Regions from separate parts of the Kaistia nematophila genome, predicted to be linked through region 2. Evidence: predicted binding sites of a transcription regulator. Region 2 holds the regulator's gene; the other holds the start of a gene.
The links. The regulator PhoB, encoded in region 2, activates phosphate uptake and scavenging genes when phosphate is short. The targets are predictions, from matches to a motif close to TGTCATNNANCTGTCAT.

Region 1 (7,463 bases), 750 kb from region 2:
AGACGCCGTTCATCATCGGCATCGGCGGCTCCGTCGCGGTCGGCAAGTCGACCGCCGCGCGCGTGCTGAAGGCGCTTCTCGCGCGCTGGACCAACACGCCGAAGGTCGACCTGATCACCACGGACGGCTTCCTCTATCCCAATGCCGTGCTCGAGCGCGAAGGGCTGATGGAGCGCAAGGGCTTCCCGGAGAGCTACGACCTGCCGGCGCTGCTCTCCTTCCTGTCCGACATCAAGGCCGGGCTCGGCAGCGTCTCCGCGCCCGTCTATTCGCATCTCGTCTACGACATCGTGCCGAGCGAGCGGATCACCATCGACCGGCCGGACATCCTGATCGTCGAAGGCATCAACGTGCTGCAGGCGCCGCGCCTGCCGCGCGACGGCACGGCGGTGCCCTTCGTGTCCGACTTCTTCGATTTCTCGATCTATATCGACGCCGAGGAGGCCGACATCCGGCGCTGGTATGTCGAGCGCTTCCAGCGCCTGCGCGAAACCGCTTTCCAGGACCCGAACTCCTACTTCCACCGCTATGCGATGGTGTCGGACGCCGAGGCGCTGGCGATCGCCGACCGGCTCTGGTCGCGCATCAACCGGGTCAATCTCTACGAGAACATCCTGCCGACCCGCCCGCGCGCCGATCTTATCCTCAGCAAAGGGGAAAGCCACCTGATCGAGCGGGTCGCGCTGCGTCGTCTTTGAGGCTTTTGCTGGGTTTCCGGCAGCTCTGATTGCCACTCGTTCGCAGTTGCGAAGATAGCCGTTGAAGCCTCCTGCCGGCGGTGTTAATGCGCCGAAACCGCCGACACACCGAGGACGATCATGCCGAAATGGAACGACAGGATAACGCTTGTCGCGCTCTCCTCGATCGTCATCGCGCTGGTCGTGATGGCGCTGAAATATGCCGCCTACTGGAAGACCGGCAGCGTCGCGCTCTATTCGGACGCGCTGGAGAGCATCGTCAATCTCGCCACCGCGGTGGCGGCGTTCTGGGCGATTCGGCTGAGCCACAAGCCGGCCGACAGCGACCACCAGTTCGGCCACCACAAGGCGGAGTATTTCTCCGCCGTGCTGGAAGGCGTGCTGATCGTCGTGGCGGCGCTGCTCATCCTGCGCGAAGCCTGGATCTCCTATGAGGAGAAGCGGGCGCTCGAAAACGCCGGTATCGGCCTGACGATCAATCTGGTCGCCACGGCGATCAACGGCGCCTGGGCGATGTATCTGTTCCGCTTCGGCCGCCGCCGCCGCTCGCCCGCCTTCATCGCCGAGGCCTGGCACCTGACCAGCGACGTCATCAGCTCGGTCGGCGTCTTCATCGGCCTCGTGCTGGTGGCGCTCACCGGCTGGGTGGTGCTCGATCCGCTGCTCGCCGTCATCGTCGCCGTCAACATCCTGTGGTCGGGTTGGCGCGTCATTCGCGATTCCGTCGGCGGGCTGATGGATCATGCCGTCTCGGGCGAGGTGGAAAGCGAGATCCGCTCGATCATTTCGACCGAGGCGACGGGCGCGATCGAGGTGCACGACCTCCGCACCCGCAATGCCGGCCGCGCCATCTTCATCGAGTTCCATCTCGTCGTGCCGGGATCGATGACGGTCGCCGCCGGCCATGTCATCTGCGATCGCATCGAGGCGGCACTGAACAAGGCGATCGAGGGCTCGGAAGTCCTGATCCACATCGAGCCCGAGGCCGAGGCGCTGCATCACGGCGTGATCGTTCTCTAGCGTCCTTCCGTCCGTTTCCGCCCCATATCGCGGCGCGGCGGAGGGGCGCAGAGCTTGATTTTCTGCCCCAAACTCATGATATCGGGCCTAACCTTTGGTTCTGATCAAAAGAGAGTTCGCCATGTCTGACGATACCCAGCCCGTCTCCTCCACCGATGCAGCCGCCGACGCGGCCGCGACGGCTGCGGATGGCGACGCCGCGGCGGCTCGCATCGCGACGCTCGAGGCTGAAGCGACCGAGTTGAAGGATCGCGTCCTGCGCACCATCGCCGAGATGGAAAACCTGCGCCGCCGCACCGAGCGCGAGGTCGCGGATGCGCGCCAGTACGCCATCGCCGCCTTTGCTCGCGACATGCTGACCGCCGGCGACAACCTCGCCCGCGCCATCGAGGCGGTTCCGGATGAGGCGCGCGGCGGCAACGAGGCGCTGACCGCGCTGATCGACGGCGTCGAGATGACCGAGCGCGATCTCGTCAATTCGCTGGAGCGCCACGGCGTCCGCAAGCTCGAGCCGCTCGGCCAGAAGTTCGATCCGCATCTGCACCAGGCCGTCTTCGAGGTGCCGACCACCGAGCAGCCGGCCGGCACCGTCATGCAGGTTGTCCAGTCCGGCTACGTGATTGGCGACCGCGTCCTGCGCCCGGCCATGGTCGGCGTTGCCAAGGGCGCGCCGAAGCCGAGGGAAGCGAAGACCGAAGCCGGCGATTCCTCGCCCAACTCCGTCTGAGGCGGACGAGGCTGTGGATGCTCCCGTGCTCTACAGCCTCGATCTCATCGGGGTCTTCGTCTTTGCCCTGACCGGGGCGCTCGCGGCGTCTCGCAAGCAGCTCGACATCGTCGGCTTCGCCTTTCTGGCGTCGATCACCGGCGTCGGCGGCGGTACGCTGCGGGACGTCATCCTCGGCGCGACGCCGGTGTTCTGGATCACCCAGCCCGCCCCGGTCGTGCTCTGCGTCGCGACCGCCGTTTTCGTCTACTTTGTCGCGCCCTTCGTCGAATATCGCTACCGCCTGCTGCTCTGGGCCGACGCGATCGGCATTTCCGGCTATTGCGTCATGGGCGCGGCGCGGGCGCTCGACGCGGGCGCCAGCCCCTTCGGCGCGGTGGTGATGGGCGTCGTCACCGCGACCTTCGGCGGCATCATCCGCGATATCGTCGCCGGCGAGCCGTCGGTGATCCTGCGCCGGGAAATCTATGTGACAGCGACGGTGGTGGGCGCGACCCTGTTCGTGCTCGCCATCCTGCTCGGCGTGCCGTTCTGGACCGCTTCCGTGCTGGGTGCGCTTTCGGCCTTCGCGGTGCGGGCAGGCGCACTGACCTTCGGCTGGACGCTGCCGACCTACCGGTCGCGTCCCGGCCGCGCCTTTCCTCCCCGCTAGGCCCGCATCCGGAGCCGCGGTTGCCGGCCTTCAGGCAGCGTAGCGGGTGGCGTCGACGCCGTAGTGGTTCACATAGCGCTCGCTGATCGCCGATACCGGCAGCACGATCAGCACGTCCGTCGTGCCGAACTGGCGGTCGACCACGGCGCCGTCGCCGATATAGGCGCCGAGGCGCAGATAGCCCTTGATCAGCGGCGGCAGCGTCTTCAGCGCCGCCTTCATGTCGATCGCGTCTTCTGCCATCCGGTCCATCGGCACGCGGCGGTGCGGCAGCGCGCTCACCGTCCATTCGGCCGGGGCGCGGGCGCTGTGGTGCAGGAAGGAGAGGGGGAGCGACAGCGCATCGGGATTGGTGCCTTCGAGCGAGGCACAGCCGACCATCACGTCGATGCCGTGGCTGCGGACATAGCTCCAGATGCCGTGCCAGAGCAGTTCGACCGTGCGCTTGGTGCGGTAGGGCTTCAGCACGCAGGAGCGGCCGAGCTCCAGGAAATTCAGCCCGCTATGCCGCTCCAGCAGCGACCCGATGTCGAATTCGTTCGCCGTGTAGAAGCCGGTGTGGCGGTTCGCCACTTCCTGGCGCAGCAGGCGGTAGGTGCCGACGATCGCCGCCTCGCCTGAAGCGAGGCGGGTGTCGTGGTCGATGACGAGCAGGTGGTCGCAGATCTTGTCGAAACCGTCGCGATCGCGGCGCGACAGCTGCGCCTGCACGTCGGGGATCGCCGACATCTCCTCGTAAAAGACCTTGTAGCGCAGCTTCTGCGCCTTCTTTACCTCGCGCGGCGTGGCGGCAAGGCGCACTTCCAGCGCTCCGATTCGACCGAGCGTTTCAGGCAGGATGGCAGCAGGGCGAAGGGCTTTCGGCATCGGGAGTCTTATACCGCCAATTGCCCGCTTCGATAGAGCCGGCAAAGCAATGATCGCTTCCGATACGCGCAGAACCTGCTGGGTCGCCGCATTGCCGCGCTTGACCATCTGACCTTCTCCTGCTGGTCCCCAACGCTTTCCCGCCGGGATTTCTGACCCCGTTGCGGAGAAGAACACAGTTCTCCGACAGTTCGGTGACGAAGCGCTTTCTCGGTCTCGGCCGTCCGCGGTTCCGTCGTTTGGCCCGGTCGCTGACGGCGATGGCGCGTCCAGCCGGCAAGCGGTCGAAATATCGGGCCGATCCAGAGTCGCCGGCCGGGCCTCCGGCCGTGCTCAGGCGGCGGCCAGCAGCCGGTCGCCGGCGATGCGGTAGCGGAGCGCCTCGGCGAGATGCGGCCGGCCGACCGTCTCGGCGCCGTCGAGGTCGGCGATGGTGCGGGCGACCTTCAGCACGCGATGATAGCCCCGCGCCGAAAGGCGCAGCGCCTCGGCGGCCTCGGCAAGCAGCTTCGCCCCGGCCTTGTCCGGCGTCGCGATCGTCTCGACCAGGGCGCTGCCGCATTGCGCGTTGGTGCGGATGTCGTCGATGCCGAGCGCCTCGAACCGCTCGGCCTGCAGCGCGCGCGCCGCCGCCACACGTTCGGCGACGACGGCGCTGCTTTCCGAAGGTGTCGCGCCGATCAGGTCGCTCGCGGTCACCGCCGGCACGTCGATCCGCATGTCGATGCGGTCGAGGAAGGGGCCGGACAGCCGCGCCTGATAGTCGGCCGCGCAGCGCGGGCCGCGCTTGCAGCTCATGCCCGGCTCGCCTGCCATGCCGCATCGGCACGGGTTCATGGCGGCGACCAGCTGGAAGCGGGAGGGATAGCGGACGCGATGGTTGGCGCGGGCGATCATCACCTCGCCGGCCTCCAGCGGCTGGCGCAGCGAATCGAGCACCTGCGGCGTGAATTCGGGCAGTTCGTCGAGGAAGAGCACGCCGTGATGGGCGAGCGAGGCTTCGCCCGGCCGGGCGCGCAGGCCGCCGCCGACCATCGCCGCCATCGAGGCCGAATGGTGCGGCGCGCGGAACGGACGCCGGTCGGTCAGCTTGCCGCCGGCAAGTTCGCCGCCGATGGATGCGATCATCGCCACCTCAAGCAGTTCCTTCGGCGACAGCGGCGGCAGCAGCGAGGGCAGGCGGCTCGCCAGCATCGATTTGCCGGCCCCGGGCGGCCCGGCCATCAGGAGGTTGTGGCCGCCGGCGGCGGCGATCTCCAGCGCGCGGCGGGCGCTCTCCTGGCCGCGGACGTCGGCGAGGTCGGCGAGCGCCGCGCCGTCGCGCTTCAGCGCCGGCTCGGGCCGCGAAAGCACCTGCGTGCCCTTGAAGTGGTTGGCGATGGCGATCAGGCTGCGCGGGGCCAGGATCTCCATGCCGCCGCCGGCCCATGCCGCTTCCGGGCCGCAGGCGGAAGGGCAGATCAGCCCGCGGCCGATGGCGTTGGCGCCGATCGCCGCCGGCAGCACGCCGGCGACGGAGGCGATGGTGCCGTCGAGCGCCAGTTCGCCGAGCGCGACGAAATCGGCCAGCTGGTCGCCCGGCAGCACGCCGAGCGCCGCCATCAGGCCGAGCGCGATCGGCAGATCGTAGTGGCTGCCTTCCTTCGGCAGGTCGGCCGGCGCCAGATTGACGATGATCCGCTTCGGCGGCAGAGCGAGGCCGGAGGCGTGCAGGGCGGCGCGCACCCGTTCACGGCTTTCTGCCACGGCCTTGTCCGGCAGGCCGACGATGACTATGCCGGGAAAGCCCGGCGCGATCTGGATCTGGACGTCGACCGGCACCGCCTCGATGCCCTGGAACGCCACCGTCGTGACATGCGCGACCATATCCGTCATCCCCGTTGCGGAATGACGCTACGTCAACTTTCGGGCGAATACAAGAACAGGTCGTGAACATCCGCGCCGGCCTCGCGGCGCGGATCCTGGTAGCAATCCGTTAACCCTAGCGCTTGCTCTCGACGGCGTCCCAGACCAGCGAGGCGATGTCGGCGCCGCCGAAGCGCTTCACCTCGCGGATGCCGGTCGGCGAGGTGACGTTGATCTCGGTCAGGTAGTCGCCGATGACGTCGATGCCGACGAAGACGAAGCCGCGCTTCTTCAGGTCGGGCCCGATCGCCTCGCAGATCTCGCGGTCGCGCCGGGTCAGCTCGATCGGCTCCGGCCGACCGCCGACATGCATGTTGGAGCGCGACTCGCCATCCGCCGGCACGCGGTTGATGGCGCCGACGGCGACGCCGTCGACCAGGATGATGCGCTTGTCGCCGGCCCGGACCGCCGGCAGGTAGCGCTGCACGACATAGGGCTCGCCGCGATAGGCGGCCGAGAAGATCTCCAAGAGCGAGGCGAGGTTCTGGTCGCCTTCCGACAGGCGAAAGACGCCGGCGCCGCCATTGCCGAACAGCGGCTTGATGATGATGTCGCCATGCTCCTGGCGGAAGCGGCGGATCTCGTCGGCGTCGCGCGAGATCAAGGTCGGCGGCATCAGCTTCGGATATTCGGTGACGAAGATCTTTTCCGGCGCGTTGCGCACCTCGGCCGGGTCGTTCACGACCAGCGTCTTCGGATGGATGCGCTCGAGCAGATGCGTCGTCGTGATGTAGCCCATGTCGAAGGGCGGATCCTGGCGCAGGAACACGACGTCCATGGTCGAGAGATCGGTCCGCTCCGCCTCGCCGAGCGAGAAATGGTCGCCGGGAACGTCGCGGACGGTGACCGCCTCGATCGCCGCCTCGACGCGGCCGTCGTTCAGCGACAGGCGGTCGGGCGTGTAGTGGTAGAGCTTGTGGCCGCGCCGCTGGCCTTCCAGCATCAGGGCGAAGGTGGAATCGCCGCGGATGTTGATCCTGGCGATGTGGTCCATCTGGACGGCGACGGAAAGCGACATATAGGCCCCCAATGCGGAATAGGCCTCTTATGTCGTGTGGCGGGGCCGAATGGCAATGCCGTCGTCAGCGATCCCGAGCAAAAGCGTCGACGATGTGGTGCGGCAGCCGGCGCGGCAGGATCGCGACGATGTCGAAGCGGAGCGCTAGCCCTGCCGTCTCGGGATGGCGGCCGATAAAGCTCTTCGCCGCCCGGATGAGGCGGTCGCGCGCCGCCGGCGTGATCGCCAGGATGGCGGCGTCGCGCGTCCGCCGCGCCTTGACCTCGACGAAGACGAGCATGTCGCCGCGCCGCATGACGAGGTCGATCTCGCCGAGCGGGCTGCGGAAGCGCCGCGCCACGATGCGGTAGCCCTTCAGATTGAGATAGAGGGCGGCGACCGTTTCGGCGAAACGGCCGCGTCGTTCCGAGGCGCGGCGGTCAGGCCTCGCCATCGTCGTCGTCGCCCGGGTCGTCGCCGTCTTCGTCATCCTCGGCCTCGGCGGCCTCCGCCTTCAGCTCCAGCGCGCGCTGGTAGAGGTCGCGCTTGGCCATGCCGGTCGCGGTGGCGGCAAGCGACGCCGCCTCCTTCAGCGGG
Region 2 (7,463 bases):
GGCAACGCGATCCTGCTGGCGCTCTCCTTCGCCGCGACGGGCTTCGGCCTGATCTGCCTCGTGCTGATCCTGCTGGCGCTGCTCTACCAGGGCTTCAGCGGCCTCTCGCTGGCGGTCTTCACCGAGATGACCCCGCCGCCCGGCTCTGCCGGTGGCCTGCTCAACGCCATCTGGGGCAGTCTGGTCATGACCGTCGGCGGCGTCGTCATCGGCACGCCGATCGGCATCCTGGCCGGCACCTACATGTCGGAATACGGCCGTCACAACAAGCTGACGACGGTGGTCCGCTTCATCAACGACATCCTGCTGGCGGCCCCTTCGATCGTCATCGGCCTGTTCGTCTACGAGGTGATCGTCGTCCAGATGGGCCATTTCTCGGCCTTCGCCGGCATGGTGGCGCTTGCGATCCTGGTGATCCCGGTCGTCGTCCGCACCACCGAGGACATGCTGAACCTGGTGCCGAACCAGCTGCGTGAAGCCGCCGCCGCGCTCGGCCTGCCGCGCTCGATCATGATCCGTCACGTCGCCTACAAGGCGGCGCTCTCCGGCATCGTCACCGGCGTGCTGCTGGCGATCGCCCGCGTCAGCGGCGAAACCGCCCCGCTGCTCTTCACGGCGCTGAACAACCAGTTCTGGAGCACCGACCTGAACGCGCCGATGTCGTCGCTGCCGGTCACCATCTTCCAGTTTGCCCTGTCGCCCTATCCGGACTGGCAGAAGCTGGCCTGGTCCGGCGCCCTGCTCATCACCTTTACCGTGCTGGCGCTCAACATCGTCGCCCGCGCCTTCCTCAGCCCCAAGGCTTCCAAATGACCCAGACCGCGTTGAACACGGCCGGCATGGCCGAGAAGATTTCGATCCGCAATCTGAAGTTCTTCTACGGCGACAGCCTGGCGCTGAAGACCATCAACCTGCCGCTCTTCGAGAAGAAGGTCACCGCCTTCATCGGCCCGTCGGGTTGCGGCAAGTCGACCCTGCTGCGCGTGCTGAACCGCATGTACGACCTCTATCCGCGCCAGCGCGCCGAGGGCGAGGTGATCTTCGACGGCAAGAACGTCCTCGATCCCGACCAGGACCGCAACATGCTGCGCGCCCGCGTCGGCATGGTGTTCCAGAAGCCGACGCCGTTCCCGATGTCGATCTACGACAACATCGCCTTCGGCATCCGCCTCTACGAGAACATCTCGCGCTCCGAGATGGACGGACGCGTCGAGGCGGCGCTGACGCGCGGCGCCCTCTGGAACGAGGTCAAGGACAAGCTGCACTCCAGCGGCCTCAGCCTCTCCGGCGGCCAGCAGCAGCGCCTCTGCATCGCCCGCACCATCGCGGTACGGCCGGAAGTCGTGCTGTTCGACGAGCCGTGCTCGGCGCTCGATCCGATCTCGACCGCCAAGATCGAGGAACTGATCGACGAGCTGACGACCGACTACACGATCGCCATCGTCACCCACAACATGCAGCAGGCGGCGCGCGTCTCCGACTACACGGCCTTCATGTATCTCGGCGAGCTGATCGAATTCGACGAGACCACGAAGATCTTCACCTCGCCGTCCGACAAGCGCACCCAGGACTATATCACCGGTCGCTTCGGCTAAGCCGGGCCACGGGTAGGAGCACGACATGTCCGAACACATCGTTTCCAAGTACGACGAAGAGCTGAACGACGTTGCCCGCCGGATCGCCGAGATGGGCGGCATGGCGGAGCGTCTCGTCGACGTCGCCGTCGGCTCGCTGATGCGGCTCGACACTGATACGGCGCGCGCCGTCATCGCCGACGACAAGAAGCTCGACGTGCTGCAGCGCGAATGTGAAGAGCGCGCGATCATGATTATTGCGCGTCGTCAGCCGATGGCGATGGACCTGCGCGAAGTCATCGCCGCCCAGCGCATCGCCAGCGACCTCGAGCGCATCGGCGACCTCGCCAAGAACATCGCCAAGCGCGTCATCGCGCTCGACGGCCAGTTCCAGTCGAAGCGCTTCAACACCGGTGTCGAGCACATGGCGCAGCTGTCGCTCGCCCAGCTCAAGGACGTGCTCGACTCCTACGCCACGCGTGACGTCGAGCAGGCCTACCAGGTCTGGAAGCGCGACGAAGAGATCGACGCGATGTACACGTCGCTCTTCCGCGAACTGCTGACCTACATGATGGAAGATCCGCGCAACATCACCTTCTGCACGCATCTCCTGTTCTGCGCCAAGAACATCGAGCGCATCGGCGACCACGCCACCAACATCGCCGAAACGGTGCACTATGTCGTCACCGGCCAGGTTCTGGCCGAGGATCGTCCGAAGCAGGACGATTCCAGCACGACCGCCGTTGCCTATGAGCAGAACTGACCAAACGCCTGAATGCTAGGATCTTCGTGAATGACGCCGCGCGTTATGATCGTCGAGGATGAGGAGGCGCTGAGCCTCCTCCTCCGCTACAACCTCGAAGCCGAGGGTTATGCCGTCGAAGTGGTGCCGCGTGGCGACGATGCCGAGATGCGCCTGCTCGAGACCGTGCCCGACCTGCTGCTGCTCGACTGGATGCTGCCCGGGATCTCGGGCATCGAACTCTGCCGCCGCCTCCGTGCCCGCGATGCCACCCGCACGTTGCCGGTGATCATGCTCACCGCCCGCGGCGAGGAGCAGGAGCGCATCCGCGGCCTCGCCACCGGCGCCGACGACTATGTCGTCAAGCCGTTCTCCGTGCCGGAGCTTATGGCGCGCGTCCGCGCCATCCTTCGCCGTTCGCGCCCGGAGGTGATCGCCTCGCTGCTGCGCGCCGGCGACATCGAGCTCGACCGCGAGACGCATCGCGTCCGCCGTTCGGGTCGCGAGCTGCATCTCGGCCCGACCGAGTTCCGCCTGCTCGAATATCTGATGAAGAGCCCCGGCCGCGTATTTTCCCGCGAGCAGCTGCTCGACGGCGTTTGGGGCCGTGACGTCTATGTCGACGAGCGCACCGTCGACGTCCATATCGGCCGCCTGCGCAAGGCGGTGAACCGCGGCCGCGTCAAGGATCCGATCCGCACCGTGCGGGGCTCCGGCTATTCCTTCGACGACCAGTTCGCCGCCGCCTGAATCCCTTTCATCGCCGCCTTTCCCCCGGGAGGCGGCCTGAAGACAAGCAAAGCCGCGTTCGGGTATCTCCCGGCGCGGCTTTTTGCTGCCCGGATGGGAGTGCTACAAAAAGAAACGGCCGTGCGCCTCGGGGGGAGGGCGGCACGGCCGGAATGGCATTTCGGGACGAAGGCGCGGACGCCGTCGTCGTCAGGCTGGCGCGATCAGGCGCCGACGGCCTTCTTCTGGCGGCGGTCATGCACCGGCTGGTAGGCTACCCGCGAATGATATTCGCAATAGGGAATGCCCGAATTCGAGCGCTGGCCGCAGAAGTGGAAATCCTCGGTGCTCGGGTCGCCGATCGGCCACTTGCAGGTCTGCTCGGTGAGCGTGAGGATCGTGGCGTGCAGGCTGATCGGAACGACGACGTCGTCCGAGCTGACAGGCCGTGGCACGCGCCGCGGCTCGGGCGCCATCTGGCCGAGAGGCTTCAGGGCCGTGTTGCCGGCCACCATCGGCCTGACGGGATTGGGACGCCCTGTCGTTGCAGAGCGGCTACTGGTCGTCGACGCGGGCTTGCGCGGGCGGGCGACCGGCGCTGCGGCCGGCTTGGCACGACCCGAGAGGCTCAGCCGATGTACCTTGCCGATGACTGCGTTACGCGTTACGCCGCCGAGTTCCGAAGCGATCTGGCTTGCGCTCAGGCCGTCGGTCCAGAGCTTCTTCAGCAACTCAACCCGTTCGTCCGTCCAAGTCATTAGCGTGTCCTTGTCGGTCGGAGCGATACCCGGAATCCTGTCACGGTCGTTCAGCCGGGATGCCGGACGACTGCGGACGCCATACAAGGGTCAGGGGGAGGTACCTGCTCGATATTTCGTGTCTTAACGAAAAGTAAAATACTATATGGCGTGACTCGGTGACAAGAGTCCGGGGGATTCGTCAAAGAGGATCCGGCCGTTTTCCCCAACTTGCAGCGCATTCCCGATCCGTGAGTCCGGTCAAACGCTTAGCCGTCGTGACGTGGCTGCGGGCGGTGATTTGATTGACACAAATCGTCACGACCGTGATATAAGGGCAACGCAAAAAGGTGCTGCTCGGCGCGTCGGCCTCGGGCAGCACCTTTGATTTTTAGGCATCCGTTTCCGTGGTTTCATCCGAAGGAGGGGATATGAGCGCCCCCGATACCAGCGTTAAAAAGACCTCGACCAGCCTCTTCGACACCTTTTCGCGTGCGCCGCTCGAATTCGAGCGAGGCGAGGGGGCCTGGGTCTTTACGCGAGAGGGCGACGCTTATCTCGATTTCTCCGCCGGCATCGCGGTGAACACGCTCGGCCATGCCAATCCGGTTCTCGTGCAGGCGCTGACCGAGCAGGCCGGCAAGCTCTGGCACACCTCGAACCTGTTCCGCATTCCGGGTCAGGAGCGACTGGCCGACACGCTGGTCGCGAACTCCTTCGCCGACCGTGTCTTCTTCGCCAATTCGGGCGCGGAGGCGAACGAGGCCGCGATCAAGACGGCGCGGCGCTATCATTATGTGAATGGCCAGCCGGAACGCTATCGCATCCTCACCATCGAGGGCGCCTTCCACGGCCGCACGCTGGCGACGCTCGCTGCCGGCGGCCAGCAGAAATATCTCGACGGTTTCGGCCCCAAGGCCGACGGTTTTGACCAGGTTCCGTTCGGCGACATGGCGGCGATCAAGGCCGCGGTGACGCCGCAGACGGCCGCCATCATGCTCGAGCCGATCCAGGGCGAGGGCGGCGTGCGCGCCTTCCCGAACGCGTTCCTGCGCGAGATCCGGGCGCTCTGCGACGCCGAGGGCATGCTGCTGATCCTGGACGAGGTCCAGACCGGCATCGGCCGCACCGGCAAGCTGTTCGCCTATGAGTGGACCGGCATCACGCCGGATATCCTCACCTCGGCCAAGGGCCTTGGCGGCGGTTTCCCGCTCGGCGCGTGCCTGGCCACCAATGAAGCTGCCAAGGGCATGACCCCCGGCACGCACGGCACCACCTTCGGCGGCAATCCGCTGGCGATGGCGGTCGGCAACGCCGTGCTCGACGTCGTGCTTGCCGACGGCTTCCTGGAGCATGTGCGCGAGACCGCGCGCTACCTGACCCAGCGCCTCGGCGGCCTGATGGACAGCCATCCCGGCGTCATCGACGACATCCGCGGCGAGGGCCTGCTGGTCGGCCTGCATGCGCTGAAGCCGATCCCGGAAGTGGTCGCGGCGCTCCGCGAGCAGAAGATGCTCGCCGCCGGCGCCGGCGACAACGTCTTGCGCCTGCTGCCGCCGCTCAACATCGGCAAGGCAGAAGTCGACGCGGCGATCGAGAAGCTCGATGCCGCCTTTTCCGCAATCGAAGCCGAAGCCGCGACGTCGGCACGGCAATCCGCCTGAGCGGACAAGGCAGGACATCATGGTTCGGCATTTTCTAGACCTGACGGAATTCGATTCCGCCACGCTGCGGCAGATCATGGACGGCGCCAAGCGCCTCAAGGCGGTGCGCGACGGCGCCCGCGACGGCGTCGGCCCGCTCGCCGGCAAGGTGCTGGCGCTCGTCTTCGAGCAGCCCTCGACGCGCACCCGCGTCTCCTTCGACGTCGGAATGCGCGAGCTCGGCGGCCAGACGCTGATGCTGACCGGCGCCGAGATGCAGCTCGGACGCGGCGAGACCATCGCCGACACGGCGCGTGTCATGTCGCGCTATGTCGACGGCATCATGATCCGTATCCTCGACCACGAGCAGCTGACCGAGCTGGCGGCGAACGCCACTGTGCCCGTCATCAACGGCCTGACGCGCCGCTCGCATCCCTGCCAGATCATGGCCGACATCCTCACCTATGAGGAGCATCGCGGCTCGATCGCCGGCAAGACGGTGTCGTGGCTCGGCGACAGCAACAATGTCATGGCCTCCTGGGTCCACGCCGCCGCGCGCTTCGACTTCCGCCTGAAGATCGCGACGCCGCCGGAGCTTGCGCCCTCGCACAAGCTGCTCGACTGGGCGCGCAACAATGGCGGCGAGGTGATCGCCGGCGAGGATGCCCACGACGCGGCCGCCGATTCCGACTGCATCGTCACCGACACCTGGGTGTCGATGGGCGACAACGAGGCGGAGCGCCGGCACAATCTGCTGAAGCCCTACCAGGTCAACGCCCGGCTGATGGCGCGCGCCAAGAAGGACGCGCTGTTCATGCATTGCCTGCCCGCCCATCGCGGCGAGGAGGTCACGGCCGAGGTGATGGACGGGCCGCAGTCCGTCGTCTTCGACGAGGCCGAAAACCGGCTGCACGCGCAGAAGGGCATTCTTGCCTGGTGCCTGGGCGGCCCGGAGGCGCTTTGATGGTGGAGATCGCAACTCTCGGTCCGGCCTCGATCGACCCGGCCGGCGACGACGCCGTCCTGCCGTTTTCGGTCGAGGGCCTCGACGTGCGCGGCCGCGCCATCCAGATGGGGCCGGCTCTGTCAGCCCTGCTGGCGCGGCACGATTATCCGCTGCCGGTCTCGAAACTGCTCGGCGAGGCGGTCGTCCTCGCCGTGCTGCTTGGCTCGTCCCTGAAATTCGACGGCCAGTTCCTGCTGCAGACGCAGACGGATGGCCCCGTCGACATGCTGGTCGTCGACTACCGCACCTCCGGCAACATTCGCGCCTATGCCCGCTTCAAGGCGGAGCGTGTGGCGGAGATCGAGGCCGAGGGGCTGTCGAAGCCGGAACTGCTGCTTGGCAAGGGCATCCTGGCGATGACCATCGACCAGGGCGAGTTCACCAGCCGCTACCAGGGTATCGTCCAGCTCGACGGCGCCAGCCTGGAAGAGGTGGCGCATACCTATTTCCAGCAGTCCGAGCAGATCCCGACGATCGTCCGCCTGGCGGTGGCCGAGATGATGACCCGCGAGGATGGCGGCGCCTCGCATAGCTGGCGCGGTGGCGGCATGCTGATGCAGTACCTGCCAGAGGCCTCGATCGGCGTGCATCGCGACCTCTCCGGCGGCGACGCGCCGGAAGGGCTGGAGCATCACGCCGAGGAAGAGGACGCCTGGGCCGAGGCGAGCTCGCTCGTCTCGACGGTCGAGGATCACGAGCTGATCGATCCCGACGTGCCGGCCGAACGGCTGCTCTACCGCCTGTTCCACGAGCGCGGCGTGCGGGTGTTCGACCCCGTCCCCGTGCGCGAACAGTGCTCCTGCTCGCGCGAGCGCATCCAGGGCGTGCTGTCGAGCTTCTCGGCGGAAGAGATCACCGAGAGCATCGAGAACGGCGAGATCGCCGTCTCCTGCGAGTTCTGCGGCCAGAAATACGCCTTCGACCCGCAGGAATTTCTGGGCTGATTTCAGTGCGGGCTGAGGGGAGACCCTCGCCCCAGCCCTCTCCCGCCTGTGGGAGAGGGGTATGGCTGCGCATTCCTTCACCTCTCCC

Region 1: olsB (l-ornithine N(alpha)-acyltransferase) is a predicted target of PhoB. The motif match lies at 4,148-4,164, and genes of this name have one in related genera.

The regions. Positions count from the first base shown of each region.
Region 1 covers NZ_JAPKNK010000001.1:79,768-87,230, forward strand. Annotated here, with positions in the region: gene coaA (type I pantothenate kinase) at 1-698, shown strand, start outside; gene OSH07_RS00390 (cation diffusion facilitator family transporter) at 819-1,718, shown strand; gene grpE (nucleotide exchange factor GrpE) at 1,840-2,445, shown strand; gene OSH07_RS00400 (trimeric intracellular cation channel family protein) at 2,459-3,097, shown strand; gene olsB (l-ornithine N(alpha)-acyltransferase) at 3,128-3,964, opposite strand; gene OSH07_RS00410 (YifB family Mg chelatase-like AAA ATPase) at 4,298-5,830, opposite strand; gene gshB (glutathione synthase) at 5,946-6,887, opposite strand; gene OSH07_RS00420 (YraN family protein) at 6,952-7,356, opposite strand; gene rsmI (16S rRNA (cytidine(1402)-2'-O)-methyltransferase) at 7,307-7,463, opposite strand, start outside.
Region 2 covers NZ_JAPKNK010000001.1:824,912-832,374, forward strand. Annotated here, with positions in the region: gene pstA (phosphate ABC transporter permease PstA) at 1-813, shown strand, start outside; gene pstB (phosphate ABC transporter ATP-binding protein PstB) at 810-1,595, shown strand; gene phoU (phosphate signaling complex protein PhoU) at 1,621-2,337, shown strand; gene phoB (phosphate regulon transcriptional regulator PhoB) at 2,368-3,066, shown strand; gene OSH07_RS03750 (GcrA family cell cycle regulator) at 3,270-3,803, opposite strand; gene OSH07_RS03755 (aspartate aminotransferase family protein) at 4,214-5,446, shown strand; gene argF (ornithine carbamoyltransferase) at 5,466-6,389, shown strand; gene OSH07_RS03765 (Hsp33 family molecular chaperone) at 6,389-7,375, shown strand.